Regions from separate parts of the Kitasatospora sp. NPDC001159 genome, predicted to be linked through region 2. Evidence: riboswitches for the same ligand, from Rfam matches in the RefSeq annotation. Region 2 holds a riboswitch; the other holds the start of a gene.
What was found. A riboswitch is a leader RNA that binds a small molecule or an ion and turns the genes downstream of it on or off. The one in region 2 is predicted to bind cobalamin.
Positions count from the first base shown of each region.

Region 1 (5,392 bases), on a different contig from region 2:
CGGCCAGGCGGCATGTGCCAGCGGGTGGGGGTTCGGCACCAGAACTCGGCGGGGCCGACTTCTGGTGCGCGGGCGGGAACGGCGGGCGGGCGTGAACCGGACAGCGAATCGAACAGGGTCCGCGCGGGCGCCCGCGGGCCGCGGGGAGAACCCGCAACCGCCCCGGGGCGACGGTGACGGGGGCGGGGCTGCCGCGCGAGTAGTCGGGTGGGTCGACTTCTCGCGTTCAGGGCCGATGTTGGCCCTGAGGTGAGCCCCGACCGGGTCAGAGGAGGGGGGTGAGCCAGCGGCGGAGGAGTTCGGTGTAGTGGTCGGGGTCGGAGTTCCACAGAGCGGCGTGGTCGGCTCCCGGGAAGGTCTGGAGGTTGACCACGTCGGGGCGGGCGGCGGCGAGGCGCTGGACGGTGCTGAAGGGCGCGATCCGGTCGCTGGGGCTGTGCAGCACCAGGGTGGGGGCGTGCAGGTCCGCGCCCTCGGCGAGGCGGGAGAAGTCGGCCAGGTCGACCCCGGTGCGGCCCTCGGCGGCGAGGGCGCCCAGTTCGGCGGCGACACCGGTGAAGCCGGCCCGGACGGCGCCGCGGCGGGCGGAGGCGGGGAGGTCGAGAACGGGCGAGTCGAGGATCAGCCCGCTGATGGCGTGGGCCCAGGCCGAGCGGGCCGCCGTGTGCAGGACCGTGGTGGCGCCCAGCGACCAGCCGTAGAGGATCACCCGGACCGCGCCGTGGTCGAGCGCCAGCCGTATCGCCGACTCGATGTCGCGCCACTCGGTCGCGCCGAAGTGGCTGAACCCGTCCGGGGAGGCGGGGGCGCCCTCGTCGCCCCGGTAGGTGACGGCCAGGACGGGCAGGCCGAGGCGGTCGAGCACCGGCAGGACCGGCAGGGTCTGCTGGCGGTCGGCCTCGGTGCCGTGGACCAGGATCACCCAGGTGCCGCGCTTGCCGCCGAGGTGCCAGGCTGGGAGGGGGCCCAGCTCACCGTCGGCGCTGGTGTCGGCGAAGGAGAGGCCGAGCGCCTCGGTGGGGTCGCCGAGCAGGACGCGGGGGGTGAAGCGGACCTCGGTGCCGGGCGTGAGGACGCCCCGGTCTGCGCGGACCAGCCGCCGGGTGACGCCCTGCTCGTCACTGTGCAGGATCTCCTCGACCACCGCGTGCCCGTTGTCCTCCCACTCCACGGCCCAGCGGCCCCGCCGCAGGCTCTCCGGGCGGCGGGTGAAGGTGACCCGGCCGGCGGCGAGGGTCAGCACCAGGACGGGCCGGGACTCCTCCTCCACGGGCGTCCCCGTCCCCGCCCCCGGACGGACCATCCGCTCGGAGGCCCGGCGGCCGATCGCCACGACGACCCCGGCCCCGACGGCGACGGCCACCACAACGGCTGCGGTTCCCCAGCGCATATCGTTCCCCGCTCTGTTCCACGGACCGGACGGTGTTCGTACACCAGTTCACCGGGGCCCCGCGCCCCCGGCCACCGGGCTGGGCCGTCCGGGGCATGCGGGAGCAGAAGTGGAAAGGGGATCGTCACACCGGGATGGCCGTCTGCCGGGCGGCGAGGAGGTGCCAGAACCGGGGGGTGAGGGGCGCGGCAGGGGTGCGGGGGCCGCTGGGGGTGCCCCAGTGGGTGGGGGACGTGGTGTTCCTGCTGGAGGACGGGGAGGACGGCGGCCAGGTCGGGTTCGGGGACGGGGACCCGGACCAGACGCACGCCCTCGGCGACCTGTTCCGGGGTCAGGTCGAGACCGACCCGGTGGGCGCGGGCGGCCTCGGGTGAGAACGGCACCGGGGGCGGGGCGGCGACGGGGGCCTTTCTGCGGCGCACGACACCGAACGGTAGGTGCGGCCCTCGGCGCGCCCCAGCCGCCGAACACGCGAAGCGCAGCTGACGAGGCCTCCACCGCGCTGGGCGATCGCACAGCACGACACCCGGTACACCGTGTGACCAACCCCTCCGTGACCTCGGTTGACGCGCGGATCGGCCGCGTGATGGGATCCTTGGGCCAAACGGAGGCATGGAGAGGAAGCCGGTGCGAGTCCGGCGCGGTCCCGCCACTGTCACCGGGGAGCACGCTCGGAAGGTGCCACGGCGGGCCGTCAGTCATTGCTGGCAGGCTGCTGGAAGGCTCCGGGGGTGCGTCCGACCCGGAAGCCAGGAGACTCTCGCCCCCGGTACGTCGATCCAGGGCGCGGACCCTGAGTGAGGACACGCACGCGATGCAGGCTGCCCCGCCCCGTCCGGCTCCGAGCTGCCCGCCGCCGTGCGCCCGCTGACCCGCGCCGCCGCCTTCGCGCTGGGCGCCGTGGCGGGCTACGCCGCCGACGCCCGCTTCGCCGACCCCCGCCGCGGCCACCCGGTCGCCCTCTTCGGCACCGCCGCGACCCGCCTGGAGCGCCGCCTGTGGCGCGACGACCGCGCGGCCGGGACTGCGTACACGGCGCTGTGCGTGGGCGCGGTCGCGGCCGGCGCGCTGGCCCTGGACCGTACGGTGGGCCGCCGTCCGCTGGGCCGGGCGGCACTGGCCGCGGCGGCGACCTGGACGGTGCTCGGCGGCACCTCGCTGACCCGGGAGGCGCGCACCATCGGCCGCTCGCTCGCCGCAGGCGATCTGACGGCCGCCCGGGAGCGGCTGCCGCACCTGTGCGGGCGGGACCCGAGCGCGCTGGACGGGCAGCAGATCGCCCGCGCGGTGGTCGAGTCGGTGGCCGAGAACACCGCCGACGCCGTGGTGAACGCGCTGGCCTGGGGCGCTCTGGCGGGCACGCCGGGGCTGCTGGTCTTCCGCGCGGTGAACACCCTGGACGCCATGGTGGGCCACCGTTCGCCCCGCTACGCCCGCTTCGGCTGGGCCTCGGCCCGGCTGGACGACGTCGCCGGCTGGCCCGGCGCCCGGCTGACCGCGCTGCTGACGGTGGCCGCCGCGCCCGAACCCCGTACCGCCTGGCGGGTCTGGCGCCGGGACGGCTCCGCGCACCCGAGCCCGAACGCGGGCCAGGCCGAGTCGGCCTTCGCCGGCGCGGTGGGCGTACGCCTGGGCGGGACGCTCCGGTACCCGCACGAGCCGAAGGGCGCGCCGGAGCCGAAAGCGACGAGCGACAGGCGACCGACGCAGGAGGGAGCGTCGGAGCGAGGAACGTCGGCTCCGGGTCAGGAGCGCCCGGAGGCGAGTGCGGAGCCACGCGAGCGGGTGGAGCACCGGCCGGTGCTGGGCGAGGAGTTGCGGCCGGTGACGGTGGACGACATCGAGCGGGCCTGCACGCTGTCCCGGCGGGTGGGCGCGCTGGCGCTGGGTACGACGGTCGCGGGCCACGTCCTGCTGCGGCTTCTTATGCGAAGGGGTAGGGCGTGAGCGAGCGTAGCGAGCGAACCATCGACAGGTGCGGATTGTGCGAAGTGCCTGCCGAGCGGAGCGAGGTGGGCGGATGAGGAACGCGCTGCTGGTCGCCGGGACGACCTCGGACGCGGGCAAGAGCGTGGTGACGGCCGGGATCTGCCGCTGGCTGGCCCGCCAGGGCGTGCACGTCGCGCCGTTCAAGGCGCAGAACATGTCGCTGAACTCCTTCGTCACCACCGACGGCGCCGAGATCGGCCGCGCCCAGGCGATGCAGGCGCAGGCCGCCCGGGTGGAGCCGGAGGCGGCGATGAACCCGGTGCTGCTCAAGCCCGGCGCGGACGGCCGCAGCCAGGTGGTACTGCTCGGCAAGCCGGTGGCCGAGGTCGGCGCACTGGACTACCGCGAGCGCAAGCCCGTCCTGCTGGAACGTGCCCTGGAGTGCCTGGCGGACCTGCGCCGCCGCTTCGACGTGGTCGTCTGCGAGGGCGCCGGCTCGCCCGCCGAGATCAACCTGCGCGACCGCGACATCGCCAACATGGGCCTGGCCACCGCGGCCGGGCTGCCCGTCGTGGTGGTCGGCGACATCGACCGCGGCGGGGTGTTCGCGGCGATGTACGGGACGCTGGCGCTGCTGTCGGCCGAGGACCAGCGGCACGTGGCCGGCTGGTTCGTCAACAAGTTCCGCGGCGACGCGCGGCTGCTGGCGCCCGGGCTGGAGATGCTGCACGGGCTGACCGGCCGTCCGGTGCTGGGCACGCTGCCGATGCTGCCGGGGCTGTGGCTGGACGCCGAGGACTCGCTCGACCTGTCGACGGTGGTGGACCGGGTGGACGGCCGCGGACCGCTCGGGGCGGACGTGCTGCGGGTGGCCGTGGTGCGCTTCCCCCGGCTGTCCAACTTCACCGATGTGGACGCGCTGGCGCAGGAGCCGGGCGTGCTGGTCCGCTGGGCGACCCGGCCCGAGGAGCTGGCCGACGCCGACCTGGTCGTGCTGCCCGGTACCCGGGCCACCGTGGCGGACCTCGCCTGGCTGCGCGAACGCGGCCTGGAGCCGGCGCTGAAGGCGCGGGCGGCGGCCGGGCTGCCGATCCTCGGGGTCTGCGGCGGGTACCAGATGCTGGCGCGCTCGATCGACGACGAGGTGGAGTCCGGGGCGGGCGTCGTCGACGGACTCGGGCTGCTGCCGACCCGGGTGCGCTTCGGCGCCGAGAAGGTGCTCGCCCGGCCGGTCGGCCAGGCGTACGGGCAGCGGGTCGAGGGCTACGAGATCCACCACGGGGTGATCGCGGTCGAGGGCGGGGACGGGTTCATCTCCGATGACACCGGGCAGAGCCTGGACGGCTGCCGGGTCGGCTCGGTCTGGGGCACCACCTGGCACGGCGCGTTGGAGAACGACGGCTTCCGCCGCGAACTCCTGCGCGAGATCGCCGAGTTGGCGGGCCGCGCATTCGTGCCGGCGCCGGACACCTGCTTCGCCGACGCGCGCGAGGCCCGGTTGGACCGGCTGGGCGACCTGATCGAGGAGCACGCGGACACCGACGCGTTGTGGAAGCTGATCGAGGGCGGGGTGCCGGCGGCCGGATCGCTGCCGTTCCTGGCCCCCGGAGCACCTGGGAGTGACGCATGACCGACGTCCGCTATCCGTTCACCGCGATCGTCGGCATGGCCGACCTTCGGCTCGGGCTGCTGCTGAACGCGGTCTCCCCGGCCGTGGGCGGCGTGCTCGTGCGCGGCGAGAAGGGCACCGCGAAGTCGACCATGGTGCGCGCGCTGGCCGGGCTGCTGCCCTCCATCGCCACCGTGGACGGCTGCCGCTTCGCCTGCGACCCGGCCGCGCCGGACCCGCAGTGCCCGGACGGGCCGCACACCGATCCGTCCGCTTCGCGACACCCCTCCCAGCTGGTCGAGTTGCCGGTCGGCGTGGCCGAGGACCGGATCGTCGGCTCGCTCGACCTGGAGCGGGCGCTCGCCGAGGGCGTCAAGGCGTACGAGCCCGGACTGCTCGCCAAGGCGCACCGTGGGGTGCTCTACATCGACGAGGTGAACCTGCTCCAGGACCACGTCGTGGAC
Region 1 is NZ_JBSFJV010000018.1:77,156-82,547, forward strand. It holds gene ACWC9T_RS12335 (alpha/beta hydrolase) at 266-1,390, opposite strand; gene ACWC9T_RS12340 (hypothetical protein) at 1,567-1,764, shown strand; cobalamin riboswitch at 2,008-2,150, shown strand; gene ACWC9T_RS12345 (cobalamin biosynthesis protein) at 2,249-3,337, shown strand; gene ACWC9T_RS12350 (cobyric acid synthase) at 3,411-4,949, shown strand; gene ACWC9T_RS12355 (putative cobaltochelatase) at 4,946-5,392, shown strand, end outside.
Region 1: another riboswitch for cobalamin. It lies ahead of ACWC9T_RS12345 (cobalamin biosynthesis protein); the one in region 2 lies ahead of ACWC9T_RS34175 (HoxN/HupN/NixA family nickel/cobalt transporter).

Region 2 (5,392 bases):
CAGTACGCCGGAGGTGGGCAGGTCCCGCCGCGTCCCGCCGCTCCGCCGGTGCCACCGGGGAGCGGTACGGGGGTCTCCCCGTCGGGGGCGCCGGTTCCGCCGCCTCCTCCGCCGCCTCCGCCGCCTCCGCCGCCTCCGTCGGTTCGGCCGCCGGCCGCTCCGGCGCCTTCCGCCGGTCCTGTGGCTGCCCCGGCTCCCGGGCCGGTGCCCGCTCCGGTTCCCGCCGCCGTTCCGGTACCGCCGCCTCCGGTCGCGCCCGCACCCGCTCCGGCACCTGCTCCGGCACCTGCTCAGGCTCCGGCACCTGCTCAGGCTCCGGCACCTGCTCAGGCTCCGGCACCTGCTCAGGCACCGGCGCCCGCTCAGGCACCCGCCGCACCCGCTCGGGCCGCGGCGCCGCAGCCCGCGCCGAGTGCGCCCGTGCCGGCCGGGGGCACCGGGCACTTCGTGCTGCCCACCGGCACGCCCGTCCAGCTCCCCGCCCACCCGCTGCAGCGGCACGCGCCCGCCGGGCCGATCGCCGTGCTGCTGATCGGCCCCGCCGGGGCGGGCAAGACCACCGTCGCCCGGTACTGGGCCGAGCGCCGGGCCACCCCGACCGCCCACATCAGCCTGGACGACGTCCGCGAGTGGGTGCAGTCCGGCTTCGCCAACCCGCAGTCCGGCTGGAACAACGCCTCCGAGGCCCAGTACCGGCTGGCCCGCCGCACCTGCGGTTTCGCCTGCCGCAACTACCTGGCCAACGGCATCTCCTGCATCATCGACGACGCCGTCTTCCCGGACCGCCCGGCGATCGGCCTCGGCGGCTGGAAGCGGCACATCGGGCCCGGCATGATCCCGGTCGTCCTGTTGCCCAGCCTGGACTCGGTGCTGCAGCGCAACGCCCGCCGCAGCGGCAACCGGCGGCTCGGCGACGAAGAGGTGGCGCGGATCCACGGCCGGATGGCCGGCTGGTACAACTCCGGGTTGCCGATCATCGACAACTCCTACCTGGACATCGCCGGGACGGCCGCCGAGCTGGACCGGGTGATCCTGGCCCGGCTGATGGGCATGCCGGTCCGCTGACGGGTGCCCTCGCTGACCTGCGGCTTCGTGGAGCTGTCGGTGGCGGCTGCGATGATGGACCCCGTCCTGCCGTACGACTTCTGGGGGAGCTGACGCCCGTGCCGGAAGGCCACATCATCCACCGCCTCGCCGTAGAGAACCGGAAGGCCTTCGGCGACCGCCCGGTCCAGGTCTCCAGCCCGCAGGGCCGGTTCGCCGACGAGGCCAAGGTGATCGACGGGCAGCTGCTCACCGGGGCCGAGGCCACCGGCAAGCACCTCTTCCTCGGCTTCGAGGAGGGCGCCTGGGTCCACATCCACCTGGGCCTCTACGGCGGCTTCACCTTCGGCACCGGCCCCGCACCCGACCCGGTCGGCCTGATCCGGCTGCGGCTGGCCAACGACGACGGCTACGCCGACCTGCGCGGCCCCAACACCTGCAAGCTGATCACCGACGCCGGGAAGGCGGCCGTCGCCGCCCGGCTCGGCCCCGACCCGCTGCGCGCCGACGCCGACCCGGAGGCCGCCTGGCGCCGGATATCGGGCAGCCGGACGACCGTCGCCGCGCTGCTGATGGACCAGAAGGTGCTGGCCGGCGTCGGCAACGTCTACCGCGCCGAGGTGTTGTTCCGGCACAACATCAACCCGCACCGGGCCGGCCGCGACCTCACCCGCCGCGAGTGGGACGCGATCTGGGCCGACCTGGTCGCGCTGATGCACGAGGGAGTCGCCGCCGGCCGGATCGACACCGTCCGCCCCGAGCACACCCCCGAGGCGATGGGCCGCCCGCCCCGGGTGGACGACCACGGCGGCGAGGTCTACGTCTACCGCCGCGCCGCGATGCCCTGCCTGGTCTGCGGCACGGACGTCCGGACCGAGGAGCACGCCGCCCGCAACCTGTTCTGGTGTCCGACCTGCCAGACGGCCTGACCAGCTGATCCGCCAGTCGGCCGGCTCGCACTCATCAGGGCGGCTCGCGGCGCCGCTTCACGCGGGACGGGCGGCCCCGAGTCTCGGTCAGCCCGCGGCCGCGGTGGGCTCGTGGCGCTCGGTGGCGGCGCACTCGTCGAGGAGAGGGCGCGTGCTGTCGTCCACGAGCCGGTAGCGCACCACGCGTCCGTCCTTCTCCCCGGTGACCACGCCCGCCGTGCGGAGCAGCCGCAGGGCCTGGGAGACGGCGGGGTCGCGCATGCCGGTGGCAACCGCCAGGTCGGTGACGGCGAGCGGCCCGGCCCGGTGCAGGGCGAGCAGCAGGGCGAGCCGTCCGGGGTCGGAGAGCAGGGAGAACCGCTCGGCCCAGGACCGGACGTGCGCGGTGTCGCCGATGGCGGCGATGGCCTCGCAGACCCGGTGTCCGTCGATGGTGCGGTGGCCCGCGCGGTCGGCCGGTACGAGATGCATGCGCACATTCTTGCAGGCAGGGGCTTGTGATCCTGAACACCTGCACAAGTGCGCAGCCTTGCGAGGGTGGCGTCGGGCCCTTACGGTGTTCCCCGCCGTGGTGCTCGGGAAGACCGGTGACGGACCCTCAGGGGTCCCAGTCCGGAGCGGCCCTCGCCACTGTGATCGGGGGAGAGTTGTCCGAACCCACGTGCCACTGGGCGCCTCGTGCGCCTGGGAAGGCGGGTCCGGAAGCCCCGTAAGCCAGGAGACCGGCCACGGCATCTCACGAAGTCATTCCACGAGGTGCTGGAGCGTGATCCGAAGATGACCCTGCCCGCAACCGCCACTCCTGCTGAGGCGGCCCCCGCCGTCCTGCCCACCTTCAGGTGGAAGCGCGAGGACACCATCCGCACGGCCGGGCTGATGGGGGTGATCCTGGCCATGCACGTGGTGGCCTTCGGGACGCTCATCTTCCTGGTCGCGCCCCACAACTACGCGGTCGGTACCCAGGTCTTCGGGGTGGGCCTGGGCATCACCGCGTACACCCTCGGCATGCGGCACGCCTTCGACGCCGACCACATCGCGGTGATCGACAACACCACCCGCAAGCTGATGGCGGACGGCAAGCGGCCGGTCTCGGTCGGCTTCTGGTTCGCCCTCGGGCACTCCTCGATGGTGGTCGTCATGGCCGCCCTGGTGGCGGGCGGCGCCCAGCTGGCGAACACGCTGATGGACGACGAGTCGACCACCCACAAGTGGCTCGGGATGGTCGGCACCACCACCTCCGGCGTCTTCCTCTACCTGATCGGCGCGCTCAACCTGGCGGCGCTGCTCGGCATCATCAAGGTGTTCCGCGCGATGCGGACCGGGCAGTACGACGAGGCGGAACTGGAGCAGCACCTCAACTCGCGCGGCTTCATGGCGCGGGTGCTGAACCGGGCGACGCGCTCGATCACCCGCCCCGGGCAGATGTTCCCGGTCGGCATGGTGCTGGGCCTGGGCTTCGACACCGCGACCGAGGTCACCCTGATGGTGATGGCCGGCTCGGGCGCGGCGGCCGGGCTGCCCTGGTACGCGATCGTCTGCCTGCCGCTGCTGTTCGCGGCCGGGATGAGCCTGTTCGACACCCTGGACGGGACGTTCATGAACTTCGCGTACCAGTGGGCCTTCTCCAACCCGGTGCGCAAGGTGTACTACAACCTGACCATCACCGGGCTGTCGATCGCGGTGGCCTTCATCATCGGCACCATCGAGCTGGTCGGCGTGCTGCACGAGAAGCTCGACCTGACCGACCCGGTCACCGGGTTCATCGCGGACATCTCACTGGACAACGTCGGGTACGCGATCGCCGGGCTGTTCGTGGTGGTGTGGGCGATCGCGATCGCGTACTGGAAGCTGGCCGGCGTCGAGAAGCGCTGGACGCTCGCGGAGTAGCCCGTCGGTCACGCTGCCGCGAGCAGCAGCGTGCCCGCGACGGCGAGCCCGGCGCCGACCACCTGGACCGGGCGCAGCCGCTCCTTCGGCACCCCGCGCGCCAGCAGCGCGGTGACCACGGGGTAGAGCGAGGCGAGCACGGCGGCCACCGCCGCCGAGCCGCCGTGCGAGGCCGCCGCGTACGTGGCGTTGCCGGCGACGTCGGCCAGCCCGATGCCGGTGAGCAGGGGGCAGCCGGGGGCGCAGCTCCGACAGCAGTCCGGAGGTGTCGGTGCCGCGCGGCCGATCAGCAGCGCGGCGCCGCCGACGGCGATGTTGACGAGCCGCTGGACGCACAGTACGAGCAGCAGCCCGCCGCCGGCCGAGGCGTGGGCGATCAGGGCCATGTTGGCGCCGAAGCCGAACGCGGCGGCCAGGGTGAGCAGCAGGGCCCTGCGGGCGGCGGACGGCCCGCCGCGTTCGGGTCCGCCGGCCAGCACCACGCCGGTGACGGCCACCGCGATGCCGGCCATCTGGACGGGACCGGGCTGCGCGCCGAGCGCGGCCACACCCTGGACGCCCTCGCCGCCCGCTCCGGAGTGAGCCGCGGCATGATCGTCCAGATCGAGCAGGGTCGCACCAACCCAAGTGTGGCCACCGTGGTCCGGCTCGGCGACGCGCTCGGTGTCTCGATCGCCACGCTGCTCGACTACGAGGAGGGCCCGGACGTCCGGATCATCCCCGGTGACCAGGCCGTCCCGCTCTGGACCGGGGTGCGCGGCGGGACCGGCACCCTGCTGCACGGGATCGAGGCGCCCGGGCCGCTGGAGCTGTGGGAGTGGCGGATGGAACCGGGCGAGGAGTACTCCTCGGAGCCGCACCCGGCCGGGACGGTGGAGACCGTCCGGGTCGACGAGGGCGAGCTGACCCTGGTGCACGACGGCGCGGACCACCCGGTGCCGGCCGGTAGCACGGTCTCCTTCGACGCCTCGTACGCGCACGTCTACCGCAACGCGGGGGAGCGGGTGCTGCGGCTGACCATGGTGGTGTCGGTCCCGCCGCCGCGCTGAGGCCGCTTGTCGCGGCCCGAAGCGGCGCCTTCCCGGAGTGAGGAGGCGCCGCTTCGGCTTGTCGTCAGTGCGGTTGCCGTAGCGCCACGGCGCACGCGCCGGGGCACGCACTGCTGCGCCAACTCCATCCGACCGCCCGCCGTTCGGCCGCCGCCCCGACCGGCACCCCCTGCGCGGCGACCGGGGTGCAGCAGCTCGGCTGCACCGCGGAGGGGCTGGACGTCGACGCAGTGTGGCGGGCGGTGGCGGGAGTGGGCTGTTCGGCAGCTCCGCGGAGGCGGCAGCATGCGGGGAGCGGGGGGTTGGAGCGGATCGCGGAGAGGGCGAATCCGCCGGGCGGGCCGGAGCGCGAGAACGCCCCGGGTGCGTCTCGTGGCGGCGCTCGGCGGGCGGTTTGGGGTGGGGCTTCGTAGGCTCGACGCATGGCGGATACGTACGCAGGTCGGCGGGAGCGGGTGAGGGAGCACTGCAGTGCGGCCGGGG
Region 2 is NZ_JBSFJV010000103.1:18,350-23,741, forward strand. It holds gene ACWC9T_RS34160 (AAA family ATPase) at 181-1,065, shown strand; gene ACWC9T_RS34165 (Fpg/Nei family DNA glycosylase) at 1,164-1,973, shown strand; gene ACWC9T_RS34170 (ArsR/SmtB family transcription factor) at 2,061-2,444, opposite strand; cobalamin riboswitch at 2,526-2,718, shown strand; gene ACWC9T_RS34175 (HoxN/HupN/NixA family nickel/cobalt transporter) at 2,751-3,860, shown strand; partial or broken gene ACWC9T_RS34180 (EamA family transporter) at 3,869-4,399, opposite strand; gene ACWC9T_RS34185 (helix-turn-helix domain-containing protein) at 4,373-4,909, shown strand; gene ACWC9T_RS34190 (M24 family metallopeptidase) at 5,332-5,392, shown strand, end outside.